DNA from 3 places in the Neobacillus sp. OS1-32 genome. Region 2 is predicted to be linked to each of the others. Evidence: riboswitches for the same ligand, from Rfam matches in the RefSeq annotation. Region 2 holds a riboswitch; each other region holds the start of a gene.
What was found. Region 2 has a riboswitch for cobalamin ahead of RCG24_RS14170 (energy-coupling factor ABC transporter permease). Riboswitches for the same ligand answer to the same signal wherever they lie in the genome.

Region 1 (4,843 bases), 680 kb from region 2:
GGCGGCTGCCGGGCAACCAACTATTTCGCGCTGCTAAAGAAGGCGTTGCGGAATGCCGGAATGCCTCAAGTTCCTGTGATCTCCTTAAACGGCGGCGGGATGGAGAAAAAGAATCAGCCGGGATTTAAGATCTCCCCTACGCTCGCCAAATCGATGGTAATTGCCGCCTGTCTCGGTGATTTGCTCATGCGATTGAAACTTACCGTCAGGCCCTATGAAAAAGTCACCGGCAGCACCGAAAAAGTTTATCAAAAATGGCTAGAATCCAGCAAGCAGCTGTTAGAAGCGTTCTCGATGCGCGCATATAAGAAAGTGATTAATGAGATCATTGCCGATTTCAGCGAAATTGAAATGATTCCAGAGCGAAAACCGCGGGTCGGAATCGTGGGTGAAATACTTGTTAAATTCCACCCATATGCCAACAACCAGCTGATTGAAACCATCGAAAAAGAAGGCGGCGAAGCCGTTGTTCCGGACTTTATTGATTTCTTCTTATATGGGCTTTACAACCGGAAATATAAGGTGGAGCACTTTGGTAAATCCAAACTGAATATTGCCATTGGAAAAGTAGCGATTCAATTGATTGAATATTATCGCAGTCCGATCCGTGAGGCTCTGTTAGCAAGCGAGCGCTTTGAAGCTCCACTAAAAATTTCCGAAGTGGCGGAAAAAGCATCACGCTTCTTAAGTATCGGCAATCAGATGGGGGAAGGCTGGCTCTTGCCGGGAGAAATGGTTGAGTTAATGGACTCCGGCGTTGATAATGTCGTTTGCGTCCAACCGTTTGGCTGCCTGCCAAATCACGTTATCGGCAGAGGCATGTTTAACGGCATTAAGAAGGAATATCCAAATGCCAACATTATTTCGATCGACTATGACTCTAGCATCAGCAAAGTAAACCAGGTCAATCGCATCAAGCTGATGATTAATATCGCTAAAAACAAACTAAAACAAGAAAATGATCTAATCATGAAATCATGACAATGGCTGTTAGGCACTCTGTGAATTTTTCACATAGTGCCTTTTTCCTATTGACGCGCTGCTCCTTTCAATTGGCGGGTTGCACTTTTTGATTGGCGCTTTTCCCGCTCCTATTGGCGCCTTGCTCCTTTCAATTGGCGTTTTTCCCGCTCCTATTGGCGCGTTGCTCCTTTCAATCGGCGTCTTATCCGTTCCAATTGGCGCACCTAAAATTAATACCACAAAAATTTCTACCAATCTCCAAGTATTCCACAAATTTCTTTATTTTTCAGCAAATAAAGTGTACACTATTTCTTAAGTGAATATAGCTTGCAGGGAATAGGTTGCTAATTCGTTAGCTTAATAGGGAATCCGGTGAAATACCGGAGCTGTTTCCGCAACTGTAAGTGCTGATGAAATAAGAAATAGCCACTGTTTGTCAAAGAGTCAAAGACTCAACTTCAGGCAAATGGGAAGGTTCTTAGAGTAAAATGATGCACAAGCCAGGAGACCTGCCTATTCTTGAACGTATTATGCTCTTCGGAAGATAAGAGGATTGTACGGCAGATTTCATCTGGTTCTTACATATTTTAGCAAGAATCTACAGCCGGCCAATTTTTTATCTGGGCGGCTTTTTTGTATTTAAAAACAAATTGTCGGTCGGATAACTTAAATAAACAAACCATCTTTATATATTTGTCTTACTCTTCTTCCGAGGAACTTGATATCGCAGGTGTTTCACAAAAATAAAATTACAAGGAGGAGAGTAATCATGCCAAAAAAAGACTTGCGATTTCTTTGTTATCCCTTTATGCGTGAGTCAGCCTCGACCGTCGATTTTGAAATCCGGACCGATTCATTAACGACGAAAATTGGCTTGGCCGCGTCATTAACAAAGGATATCCCGATTATCCACGAAGATTTACTGTATCTGCTTCCCATGGCCTACCATCTTAATGGCTCAGCACGGGGAAAGCTTGCCATTCAAGAGAAAGATTTAGAACGATTAAGCATGATGTATGATTTTTATGAAGCTGAGGTGAAAGATCGCATTGATCAGTTCCTGCTTCCTTATGGAACGACGGCCGCCTGTGTTCTTCATACTTGCAGGAGTGAAGCCAAAAAATCTGTCAGAGCTCTACATAAGCTGAGTCTCGAAAAAGAAATTCCGGAAATTCTGTTCGACTACACTCACTTGCTGGCGAATGTCCTGTTTTTGATGGCGGTTTATACCAACAAGCAGAACGGCATCCGAGAAATTCCATTTATCAGTAAATCCTATCCAGTAAGACAAAAAAGGAACTTGGAGGGTCAAAATCAATGAAAAAGAAATATTTACTCAGCATATTAACTATGATCATCATGATTGTTTTTGCAGCTGGCTGTCAGTCAAATGAAAAAAGCACGGCTACTGCTAATCCGCAAAAGCCCGCAGCAAAAACAACTTCGTATTCGGTAACGGACGACAGAGGGAAAAAAATTACTTTTAAAAAGGTTCCGGAAAAGATCGTATCCTTGCAGCCAAGCAACACGGAAATATTATTCGCCTTGGGTGCCGGTAATAAAATCATCGGTGTGACTGACTTTGATAACTATCCAAAAGAGGCAAGTAAGATTGAGCGGGTATCTGATTCTGTTAAAATGAATGCTGAAAGAATTATCGAACTCAAGCCTGATGTAGTGTTGGCCTATACAATTGGAGATAAAAACGCGCTTAAACCGCTGGAAGATGCCGACATTCCCGTTTTTGTGATTCAATCGGCTACTACTATTGAAGATGTCTATGGCGATATCGCACAAATTGCTGAGGTCATGGGGGTTAAAGAGAAAGGCGAACAGCTTGTTGAAGAGATTCAGTCACAAGTTAAACATGTCGAAGAAAAACTACAAGGCATAGAGAAACAAAAGCGGGTCTACTTCGAAATCAGCCCGTCACCAGACATTTATACAACCGGAAAAAATACATTCCAGCAGGAAATCCTGCAAAAAGCAGGGGTGGAGAATGTCTTTGCTAAACAAGAAGGCTGGGTAAAACTTTCAGAAGAAGATGTGGTCAAGCAAAACCCCGAGATCATTGTCACGACGGTGAATTATACAAAAGACCCGATTGGCGAAATCAAAGCTCGAAAAGGGTGGAAAACGATCAATGCCATTCAAAAAAATAACGTCTATCAATTAGACCCGGACATCCTGTCCCGCCCAGGCCCAAGAATCGGCGAAGCAGTAGAGCTGGTAGCTAAAACTGTTTATCCTGAACTATTCAAGTAGCCTGGAGGAACGAGGGTCTTCCCAATACTCTTATACAAAAAAATAATGAGAACCAATCATATTACAAAAGCTGGTTGGTTCTCACTGTTTACAATTTTAGGTATTTGCTGAAACGATTGCCTTAAAAAAACGTTAGGGTATTTCACCTAAACACGTCGTTCGGAACATCAAATATTTTCCATAAAAACAAAACAAAGACGAAAGAGAAAAGCCATGCCAGCCATGGACGGGTATAGTGGACTCTAAGGGTGATGAACATAACGACATTAAACAAGATGGACCAGGCAAGATTCCATCCATTGTAATACTTGATTAGGTTAAAAAAGTTATCGACTAATTCATTAGCAATGTAAAGCAATACCCAGCCGGTAATATACAATATTTGTTTGATTCTTTTTTCCGGAAATTTGGATAAGTAAATAAACGTGGTGGTGGGATATTTAATAGCCATAATTGAGAAAGAGACATGGGCATTAGTCAATCCGATATTTTCATCGATTCCTTGCGGGTTATACTTCCACATCGGGTAACAGTCAGATAATAAATAGAGATATAAAAAATCCCCCAGCAAAAAGAACAGATAGGTAGGATAGTACTTATGCCAATTCTTAAGGTCACCCCATTTAAAAAATGCAAACAGCCAAATTAATGCGTAAACTACATTCAAAATGCAACATCCTCCAACATTATTACTAACTATATTATTTCCACTATTTTCCTAAAATAACATTTTTTATTGGACATACAAAAAAAGTGCCTGCACCACCCCAAAATTATCGATGAATCCCCGACAAATTGCAGGCAGTGACAGGCACTTATCCCCAATCACTCGTGTTATGTAAGTGATGAAGTCTGATCAGTCTCCTCAAAATTCACTTTTGTGATATTCGTCTTAAAGATCTTCAATTGAATAACCATATAAGTTAAACCAATGATGACCCAAATAATCCCACCAATCAGGGCATCCGCGCTTAGGTGATACCACAAGATTCCCGTCGTTCCGGCTCCAAGGAGCGGCATGATGACATAATTGAAAAAGTCTTTTCCTGTTTTATATTTCTTTTGGTGAAAGACGAAATGAGCAAGTACTGACAAATTGACGAATGTAAAGGCAATGAGTGCGCCAAAATTTATAACGGATGCGATTAACTCAAGTGAAGGAGTAATCGCTAGCAATGAAACAATACCGACCAAAATAACGTTAAATGCCGGTGTGCGAAATTTCGGATGAACATAACCAAAAGCCTTTTTCGGGAGAACCCCATTGCGCCCCATTACATATAGCAGCCGAGAAACACTTGCATGTGAGGCAAGCCCAGATGCAGCTGTTGCGGCAAATCCCCCTGCAACCAAAAATATTTTGAAAATCGTGCCGCCAACGAACAATCCAATCTCAGGCAGAGTGTTGTCGGTTACTTTAAAGTTTGCTAGATTGGGGAACAAGGCTTGGGCGAAAAAGGATGAAACTAGAAAAATCGCTCCACCGATTAAAACCGTTAAAATGATCGCTCTTGGCAGTGTTTTTTCATCAACCGCCTCTTCGGCGTACATCGTTATCGCATCAAATCCAATAAAGGAAAAACAGACAACGGTTGCCCCGGCTAAAACCGCTCCG
Region 2 (4,843 bases):
CCTGGCTCATGATGATGATGGTGGTGCCCCGTATGCTTGCTTGCTTCAAAACGATATTGACAGGTATCACAATTCATTCTGACATCTTCCTTAAGTGCCTCATTGATTCGTTCTTTTAAAATAACTTCCAAGTTTGGATGAAAGCCAAAAAAACCCGCAAGTTTAAACTGACAATCAGGATATTTTATTTTTAATTGCTCTACCATTCTTTCAAGTTCCTTGATTAATACCCCCGTAAATAAGAAGTAGGGAAGAATGATAATCTTTTTGGCTTCAAGCTTTATTAAGCGGTTAATTCCCTCTTCTACTGACGGATCTGTCACGGCAAAAAAGGCGGTTTCAACCCATTTATAATCGAGCTGTTCCCATAATAATCGGGAAATTTTGTATAAATCACTATTGGCATCAGGATCACTTCCGCCTCTGCCAACGACAAGCACAGCGGCTTTGGGATCTGGATTTCTTAGTTCCTCACCACACTCCTCAAGCCGTGTCTGACATATTTCGAGCGCAGCCGGATGGATTCCAATCGGTCTGCCGTAGCTAAAATGAATATTAGGATATTTCTTTTTTGCCTGATCAATGGCATTTGGAATATGGATTTTCGAATGACTGGCCTGCAGCAGCATGATGGGAATCAGCGCAACTTCTTCCGCTCCCTTGGCCACGCAATTTGCAATGCCTTGGTCAATCCCTGGTGCCTCAAGCTCCAAAAAACAGAGTTCCAGCAGAAGTGCCGGATCTAATGAATGGTTCAAATTATGTATAACTCGGCGGACTTGATCATTTGCCTCTTGGTCGCGGCTTCCGTGGGCCACCATTAAAACAGCTTTCACGATAATTCCTCCCCAAAATAACTTTCTTTGTGACCACTTTACTTAATCGGCTTGTCCTTGATGAAGTGCCCATGGTTCATGTTCAGATTTCAGTCTTTCATGTTTAACTAGAGCTTGCTCCGCATCAGTTAGGGAGTATTTTTTTTCATAACCTCTTGGGGTAATCATCTTGTTATCATGAACAAAGGTTGCAGAGTTTCCAATAATGACGGTGGTAAGCATGCCAATTTCATGGTCCAGCATTTCCTTTAAATTGGTGATCACAATTTGTTGCTTTTGCCGATAAGCACTTTTCACCAATCCCACTGGTGTATCAGGTGATTTATATTTTAATAGAATTCTTTGTGCCTCTTCGATTTGACGTGTCCTTTTCCCGCTTTTGGGATTATAAAGCGCAATAACAAAATCGGACATTGCCGCGGCCTCTAAACGTTTTTCAATGATCTCCCACGGGGTTAAGTGATCGCTTAAACTTACGGTGCAGGAATCATGCATGATCGGGGCTCCCAATAAGGACGCACTTGAGTGAATCGCGGAAACACCTGGAATAATTTCTACTTCAACTCCTGTCTTGCCAGACCACCCTTGCTGGGTCAGCACCTCATATACCAGACCGGCCATTCCATACACACCGGCATCACCACTTGAAACCACAGCTACCTTTTTCCCGGTTTTGGCCAACTTGACAGCTTCTTGTGCCCGTTCCACTTCCTCCGACATTCCCGTACTGACGATTTCCTGTGTGGTAATTAAGTCTTTAATAAGGTTCACATAGGTTTTATAACCAACGATGAAATCACTCTCTCTTACGGCATCTATCGCTCGTTTTGTCAAATGCTCCATACTTCCCGGACCGCAGCCAATCACAAATAATTTTCCCTTCATCATTTCCCCTCCATCTTTTCCTTTCAATACAAAAAAGCCTTAGTCCATCGGAGGTGGCTAAGGCTTTTTAACAGTAGCGAATGATACACGTCTTTAACTGCAACGCTATCACTATTCTTCCCTCCGAAGAACAAGATACAACGTAAAAGCAGGTTTCCTGGCTTCGCTTCATCCTACTCTTGTCCCTTCCCGGTTTTCCAGTGGAATTCTACAATTTCGTTTGCGTTACAGTAGCGGGGGCTGCATCGGTTTCTAACCGATTTCCCTTTTATCTCCTTAAAACGGAGCACTTTTACGTATTACCTATTCACTTTTTTAAAGGTCAGTATCATTAAACAGCAACATTTGACAATTAACAAGTGAACAATTTTTGTCAAAAAATTCACAACTGGCTAGAACTTAGATATGACTTGTTATCGAGGGATTTTTGAACTTTCTGTCACAAATATTCCATGGACAACTCGAAAAACACAAGGCTATACTTAGTGATAACAATTTAATCATGGGAAAACGGGTGTTGATTAATTAATCAACGTAAAAGGGAAGCTGGTTAAATTCCAGCACGGTTCCCGCCACTGTAATTTGGAGCAGTCCGCAAGAAGGCCACTTAGTCAATTTAAAACCTTGACTAGGGAAGGCGCGGTTCTGCGATGACAATGAGTCAGGAAACCTGCCTGTTTTTCAAGTTTTAACTGCCTACGGGATATAGGTATGTTCAAAATGTCACAAAGCCAAAGCATTCTGAACTAACCTAACGTTCAGAATGCTTTTTTTTACAATTTAAAGGAGTGAGAGAAGTGAAGAAAAAACCTTTTCGGAGGACTGTCCCCATTTTAGTATTAGCGGCTACGATCTATTTTTGGCTTAATTCGTATCAATCGGCTTATGCCATGCATATTGCTGAAGGATTTCTGCCATTGAAGTGGGTGATCATCTGGTGGGCTATTTACCTTCCTTTCCTTTTTGCCGGAATGAAAAAAATTCACAAGCTTGTTGCCGATGCACCTGAAGTGAAAATGATGCTAGGTCTGTCCGGCGCCTTTGTCTTTGTGCTCTCGGCCTTAAAATTGCCCTCTGTTACCGGGAGCAGCTCCCATCCGACAGGAACGGGTTTAGGCACAGCCTTATTCGGTCCCATTGTCATGAGCGTACTTGGATTCATTGTTCTGTTATTTCAAGCTCTTCTGCTTGCTCATGGAGGGTTAACAACGCTCGGTGCAAACGGGTTCTCTATGGCGGTTGCCGGTCCGTTTGTTGCCTATTGGATCATACAGCTAGGAAAACGTCTCGGCCTGTCTTTCCGTGTCTCTCTTTTTACGGGAGCCTTGTTAGGTGATTTGGCTACTTATTCTGTTACTTCGTTCCAATTGGCATTAGCCTTTCCTGCGGCAACGGGTGGAGTGGCAGCGTCTTTTTTGAAATTCTCCAGCATTTTCTTAGTTACACAGCTGCCGCTTGCTATAAGTGAAGCTATCTTGACGGTCATCGTGATGAATTTACTATTTAAATACAATACTCAAGTATTAAAACTATTAAAAGTTCCTTTCAGAGAGGAAGCTAACCTATGAAAAATAATGCGTTTTTAATTCTTGTTTTTATCTTCATTACTGCTATTCCGTTTTTCATCCATGGTCAAGCGGATTTTTCCGGGACGGATGGACGAGCAACCGATATTGTCCATTCTCTGAAGCCAAATTATAAACCGTGGGTCAATTACCTTTGGGCCCCGGCAAGCAGTGAAGTTGAAAGTTTCTTATTTGCCGGTCAAGCTGCTATAGGTGCCGGTGCCATCGGTTTTATTATCGGGACCTATCGAGAGCGCAAAATTCATGACAAGGATATGAAGTGATATATAGCGATGTTGTTAATTGACCAGTACGCCTACCATAACCGTTTCAGCGATATTCACGCCTTTGACAAAGTTACTTTTTCGCTGTTTATGCTTTTGTTCTCTTTATTCGCAAGAGACATGAAGGTAAGTTTCACAGTTTTTCTGATTTCGAGTATCATGATCCTTCTGGCAAGGATTCCTATAAAATATTACATAAAATTATTAGTTCTTCCGATTACTTTTATTCTCTTGGGATTAATTCCTCTAATGGTTAATTTCTCCCTGAATGCGATACCCGGCAGCGAAATTATTTTTGATATTTCAATGGGGAAACTGTTCATCTATGTAGATATGTCGAGTGTAAGGGCAGCCTTTCAACTATTTATGGTTTCTATTGGCAGCATTAGTTGTTTATACCTGCTCATTTTAACCACGCCACTCGTGGAAATTCTATATTTATTAAAAAAGTGGCGGATCTCTCCGCTTTTCATTGAAATGATTGCGATCACTTACCGTTTTTTATTTACACTAATTGAAACGGCTGCGGAAATTTACCATTCGCAGTCTTCCAGGCTGGGGTATACTTCGTTTAGAACTGGCTTAACCTCTTTGGGATACTTAACGACTGCCTTATTTTTAAAAAGCTTTCAGAAAGCGGCTAAGCTACATCAAGCTGTCGAATCCCGTGGCGGATATGGAGAGTTTATCGGCAGTGAAAGAGAGTACAGCCTTTCCTTACTAAATTTGGGTGTTTTTATGATTGTCCTGTTATTGCTCGTTTTGCTATTCACCTTTTAAGGAGGAACCCCTTATATGACAACACCTATTATCACAACTAACAATCTTATTTATCGTTATGGGGATGGTACGGAAGCATTAAAGGGGATTTCCCTCACCTTAAACCAAGGAAAAAAAATAGCCATCCTCGGGAACAATGGAGCAGGAAAATCCACTTTCTTTTTACATTTGAACGGAATTCTTAAGCCTTTATCAGGGTCAATTACCTTTAAAGGGGAGAGGATCCAGTATACGAAGAAGTATTTACAGGCGCTAAGACAAAAGGTAGGAATCATTTTTCAAAATCCGGATGAGCAATTATTTTCTCCAACTGTATTTGAAGATATCTCCTATGGGCCGCGAAATTTGGGACTGACCAAAGATGCCATCGAACGCTTGGTTCACTGGGCGATGAAAGAAACTGGAACTTTAGAACTGCAAAAAAAAGCCACTCATTCCTTAAGTATTGGCCAAAAAAAGCGTGTTTCCATTGCCTGTGTGCTTTCCATGGACC
Region 3 (4,843 bases), 1.5 Mb from region 2:
TTATTTCCAAAACTATTTTAATTAAACGGAGTATGGAAAAAGTTTTTTTAAAATAGGGAAATTTTAAAATGTTTGCAGGAATTTATGGGATATTCAGAGAATAATAGGAATAAGATTTTTATAAAGGAGGAGGTTAAAATGGAATTTAGAATAGTAGAAAAAGAAGAGTTAAAAGTAGTCGGTATTTCATGGAATGGCACTTATTCGCAAGCCAAAATCATCCCACGCCTTTTCGATATAATGGAGAAGCGTCTTGAGGAAGTGCCTTTTCAGACAAAAGATCCGGTACTGATAGCCCCATTTCATAGCAGGGAATCGGAATTTACCTATTATGTAACCACACCTGTGGAAGAGGTTAAAGAAGTCCCAGAAGGTATGGTTGGATTTTCAATTCCACGAAAATATTATGTTCGCACCACCCATCTGGGAGGGCCGGAAGAGGTTGAAAATACATACCTGCGTCTGTTCAATTGGATGGAGGAATATGGTTATGAACAGGATCACCAGGCATTAAGTCTTGAAATCTTCCCAAAACAGCAAAATGCCGCAGGAAACCTCCAGTTTGAAATCTATCTACCGATTAAGATGTATAAAAATAACTGACATGGAGTTTGATATAAAATAGACAGTGAATAAATGAATCGAAAAGATTGTGTCGAAATTTAGAAACTTAACGTGAATAAGAAAAAAAAGTCGAAAAAACATATACAAACAAGCAGACTTTTTCTATAATGACGTTGACAAGGAAATATTCGAAAAATAGGTGTTAAAAAAATCTTTCAAAAAGATTTTGCTTAAAAGGGAAGTTTGGTGAAAAACCAACGCGGTCCCGCCACTGTAAATGGGAGCTGCCTATATCATGTCACTGTCAATTTGATGGGAAGACATAGGAAGCGATGACCATAAGCCAGGAGACCTGCCTATTTTCTTACGCCAATAAACCTACGAGGATAGGGAGGTGTGGAAGACTGGAATGCTTTTACTGATTTTTGGTAAATGAATCTAATCATACCAACATCCTCCACAGATAGGAGGATGTTTTTTTGTGGAGATGCAAACGCAGTCTTGATTAGGGTGTAAGGTACGAATAGCGCTTGTCACAATTACTAGAAGGTGGGTACAGACATGAAAAAACTATATTCATTAATACTTGCATTCATATTGATTATAGGAGTTCTTGTGGGGTGTTCCGGAAACAAAGAACAAAGCAAAGAAGACAATAAAGCGAATAATGATCAAAAAACAGAGCAGGTCTCCTTTCCGGTGACCGTAAAAGATGGTTTAAAAAATGATGTTATTATCAAGAAAAAGCCGAAAAAAATTGTCTCTTTAATCCCAAGCAACACGGAAATCTCCTATGCTTTAGGGCTAGGAGATAAGATTGTCGGAGTTTCTGATTTTGATAATTATCCAAAAGAAGTGACGAAAAAAGAGAAAATCGGCGGTCAAGAAATTAACGTCGAGAAAATTATTTCTCTAAAGCCTGATTTGGTGCTGGCACATGCATCAACAGCCCTCAATTTTAAAGATGGTATTCAACAATTGAAAGATGCCGGGATTGCCGTTTTAGTTGTCAATGATGCGCAGAACTTCGAACAAGTTTTTGATTCCATCACCATGATTGGTAAAGCAACCGGTGAAGTCACGAAAGCAGACAAACTGGTGACTAGTATGAAAGATAAGCTGGCAAAGATCAAAGAAAAGGCAGCGGGAATCAAAGAGAAGAAAAAAGTATTAGTTGAAGTTGCGCCCGCTCCAGAAATTTATTCACCAGGCAACAAAACGTTCATGAATGAAATGTTAAAAGCGATTAACGCGGAAAACATTATAAGTGATCAAGACGGCTGGGTGAAGATTGATCAGGAAGCCATGATTAAACGTAATCCGGATGTCATTCTGACAACATATGGTTACTATGTAAAAAATCCGGTTCAGCAAGTGTTAGCGAGTAAGGGTTGGGAAAATGTCACAGCTGTGAAAACTAAACAAGTATACGATGTTGATTCAGACCGAGTAACCCGTACAGGACCAAGAATTATTGAAGGAGTAGAGGATCTTGCCAAGGCTGTCTATCCGGAAGTTTTTAAATAATAAAATAACAGCCTATTTACTCGCCGGCATCTTCTTATTGCTTGCCATTTTATTAGGAATTGCCATTGGAACTGTCTCTGTTCCAATCCCGATTATTATAAAAATCATCACCGGTAATTTATTTGGCACGCTCAGAGCGGAACATATCGATCCGATGTATTCAAGCATTGTCATGAATATCCGTTTGCCGAGAGTCATCTTATCGGGTCTTGTTGGCGCCTCCCTTGCGATTGCAGGGGCGGCCTTTCAAGGGCTGCTCCGAAACCCGTTGGCAGACCCGTATACACTAGGCGTTTCGTCCGGGGCATCGGTAGGGGCCGTCATCACCTTATTTTTCAACCTTACCATTCCTTTTGTTGGTGCTTTTACTTTGCCGTTATTCAGTATTGTATTTTCCTTTATTACGATTTTTTGTGTTCTGATGTTTGCTCGTAAAATTGAACGCTCGATGCGGGTAGAAACGATCATTCTGACCGGCATCATTTTTAGCTCGTTTTTAGGTGCCATGATATCGTTGATGATTGCTTTAACGGGCGATGAACTGAGGCAAATTATCGGCTGGCTACTTGGCAGCGTCTCGATGCGCGGCTGGGTATATATTAAAATTATCCTGCCATTTTTTATCATTGGCTCGATCATCCTTATCTTCAATGCCAAGGAACTTAACGCCATGTCTTTTGGCGAAGAACGGGCCCACCATCTTGGAGTGAACGTTCAAAAACGAAAGCTAATTGTCCTTTCGGCCGGTTCGATTTTAACTGGGGCGGCAGTTGCGGTGTCAGGCACCATCGGTTTTGTCGGCTTGGTGATTCCACATTTGACGAGGCTTATTTGGGGACCGGACCATAAACATTTGCTGCCATTATCGATTTTTATCGGCAGCGGCTTTTTAATCTTGGCTGATCTGGTTTCGCGGATAATTATCTCCCCAACTGAATTGCCGATTGGCGTCATTACTTCATTAATTGGTGCACCGGTGTTTGCTGTTATTTTACTGCAGAGAAAAAGAATCGAAAGAAGTGGTAAAAATGATGCTTAGCGTACAACATGTATCAGGCGGTTATTCAGGGAAAGCAGTATTAAAAGATATTACATTCGGAGTAGAAAAAGGGGAACTGTTCGGAATCCTCGGTCCAAATGGCAGCGGTAAAACAACCCTGCTGAAAATGCTTAGCGGAATTCTGCCGTTTCAAGCAGGAGAGATTTTGATTGATGACAAACGGCTCAAAGAATACAGTCCAAAACAGTTGGCGCAAAAGGTCGCTGTTCTTTCACAGCATTCTTCGCAATCCTTCTCCTATACGGTAAAGGAAACCGTCTCGCTTGGACGATATGCTCACCAACGAGGCTTGTTTCAGACATGGTCGGACGAGGATGAAGCGGTTGTTCAAAGAGTGATGCAGCATATCGGCGTCTCCACGTTACAAAACAAAAACATCCAAGAACTATCCGGCGGTGAAAAACAAAGGGTGTTTCTCGCCCAGGCATTGGCCCAGGAACCGGAAATCTTATTGTTAGATGAACCCACGAACCACCTGGATTTATCCTACCAAAAGGAATTATTCGACCTGCTCAAACAATGGACAACCGAGAATCATTTAACGGTAATATCGATTTTCCATGATTTAAACCTTGCTGGTCTTTATTGTGACCGCTTGCTTTTGCTCGAAAAAGGCGTTATCAAAGTCAATCGCGAACCTAATGAGGTATTAAGAGAAGAAACCATTCGCGCTGTCTATCGAACAAATATTCATAAATTCCCTCATCCAAAGGTGGCCGCCCCACAAATGGCGCTGCTGCCAGAACGGCAAAAATCAGCACAACTGGTTGTCATTCAAGAAGGTATGTTACAGCAAGCTGATGAATTAATCTTCTTGAAGTCCCCTGTGCCGTTAAGAACGATGTCCTCAGGTGTGATTGGTTCGGGAACTGGCTGGTATCAGGCTTTTGTTAACCGTCATGTTGATAAAGATTATAACTGCAGTGATTTTCGCCAAGATATGGCCGATTTCCTACGGAAAAACGGATTTGAACCATCTGAAACAGTTGGAATGATGACTGCCGTAACGCTTGAAGATGTCGAATATCAAGTTTTCGAAACTGATGGCTTTTCTCTCTTTGCCGTCGTGACCGCCGGTGTTGGAAATGCCGTTGATGCCTCCAAAAGCGAGCTGCACACATTTGAAATCGTGCCCGGGACGATTAATACATGGGTTTTTGTCAATGGTGACCTGAGCGAGGAAGCGTTTATTCAAAGTATTATGACGGCAACCGAAGCGAAAGTGAAGGCACTGCATGATTTACAGGTAGTCGATGAAGTGACGGGAACGATTGCAACCGGCACATCCACCGACAGCATTCTTGTGGCAGCAACGCAAACCGGCATGGCACTAGATTTTGCCGGAACGATCACCCCTTTAGGGAAAATGATTAGTAAAGCAGTTTATCAGTGTACAATAAAAGCCATTCAAAAATCGCAAAAGAGGAAAAAAGCATGTTCGGCTATCATTTAATTTCGATTACGATTGCTTATGTTATTGACAAGCTGATTGGTGACCCTCCAAATTGGCCGCATCCGGTCCGCTGGATGGGGACATTGATTGCATTTTTGGAGAAACGATGGAATCGGGGCCGTGCGAAAAAAAGCAAAGGTGTAGCCATGCTTGGTAGCGTTTTATTGATAAGTTTTACCATTACTTTATCTGTGGTTTTGGCCGCTTATACAATCCATCCGCTTGTCGGGATGATCGTC

Region 1: another riboswitch for cobalamin. It lies ahead of RCG24_RS11005 (ATP:cob(I)alamin adenosyltransferase); the one in region 2 lies ahead of RCG24_RS14170 (energy-coupling factor ABC transporter permease).
Region 3: another riboswitch for cobalamin. It lies ahead of RCG24_RS06940 (ABC transporter substrate-binding protein); the one in region 2 lies ahead of RCG24_RS14170 (energy-coupling factor ABC transporter permease).

What each region holds. Positions count from the first base shown of each region.
Region 1 is NZ_CP133263.1:2,171,810-2,176,652, forward strand. It holds gene RCG24_RS10995 (acyl-CoA dehydratase activase-related protein) at 1-981, shown strand, start outside; gene RCG24_RS11000 (hypothetical protein) at 991-1,218, opposite strand; cobalamin riboswitch at 1,285-1,495, shown strand; gene RCG24_RS11005 (ATP:cob(I)alamin adenosyltransferase) at 1,733-2,284, shown strand; gene RCG24_RS11010 (ABC transporter substrate-binding protein) at 2,281-3,228, shown strand; gene RCG24_RS11015 (CBO0543 family protein) at 3,371-3,895, opposite strand; gene RCG24_RS11020 (APC family permease) at 4,063-4,843, opposite strand, start outside.
Region 2 is NZ_CP133263.1:2,850,745-2,855,587, forward strand. It holds gene RCG24_RS14160 (sirohydrochlorin chelatase) at 1-836, opposite strand, end outside; partial or broken gene cobJ (precorrin-3B C(17)-methyltransferase) at 894-1,721, opposite strand; cobalamin riboswitch at 1,851-2,030, opposite strand; cobalamin riboswitch at 2,217-2,414, shown strand; gene RCG24_RS14170 (energy-coupling factor ABC transporter permease) at 2,612-3,289, shown strand; gene RCG24_RS14175 (energy-coupling factor ABC transporter substrate-binding protein) at 3,286-3,570, shown strand; gene cbiQ (cobalt ECF transporter T component CbiQ) at 3,580-4,350, shown strand; gene RCG24_RS14185 (energy-coupling factor ABC transporter ATP-binding protein) at 4,366-4,843, shown strand, end outside.
Region 3 is NZ_CP133263.1:1,349,400-1,354,242, reverse strand. It holds gene RCG24_RS06945 (GyrI-like domain-containing protein) at 139-603, shown strand; cobalamin riboswitch at 745-939, shown strand; gene RCG24_RS06940 (ABC transporter substrate-binding protein) at 1,126-2,091, shown strand; gene RCG24_RS06935 (FecCD family ABC transporter permease) at 2,057-3,130, shown strand; gene RCG24_RS06930 (adenosylcobinamide amidohydrolase) at 3,123-4,604, shown strand; gene cbiB (adenosylcobinamide-phosphate synthase CbiB) at 4,586-4,843, shown strand, end outside.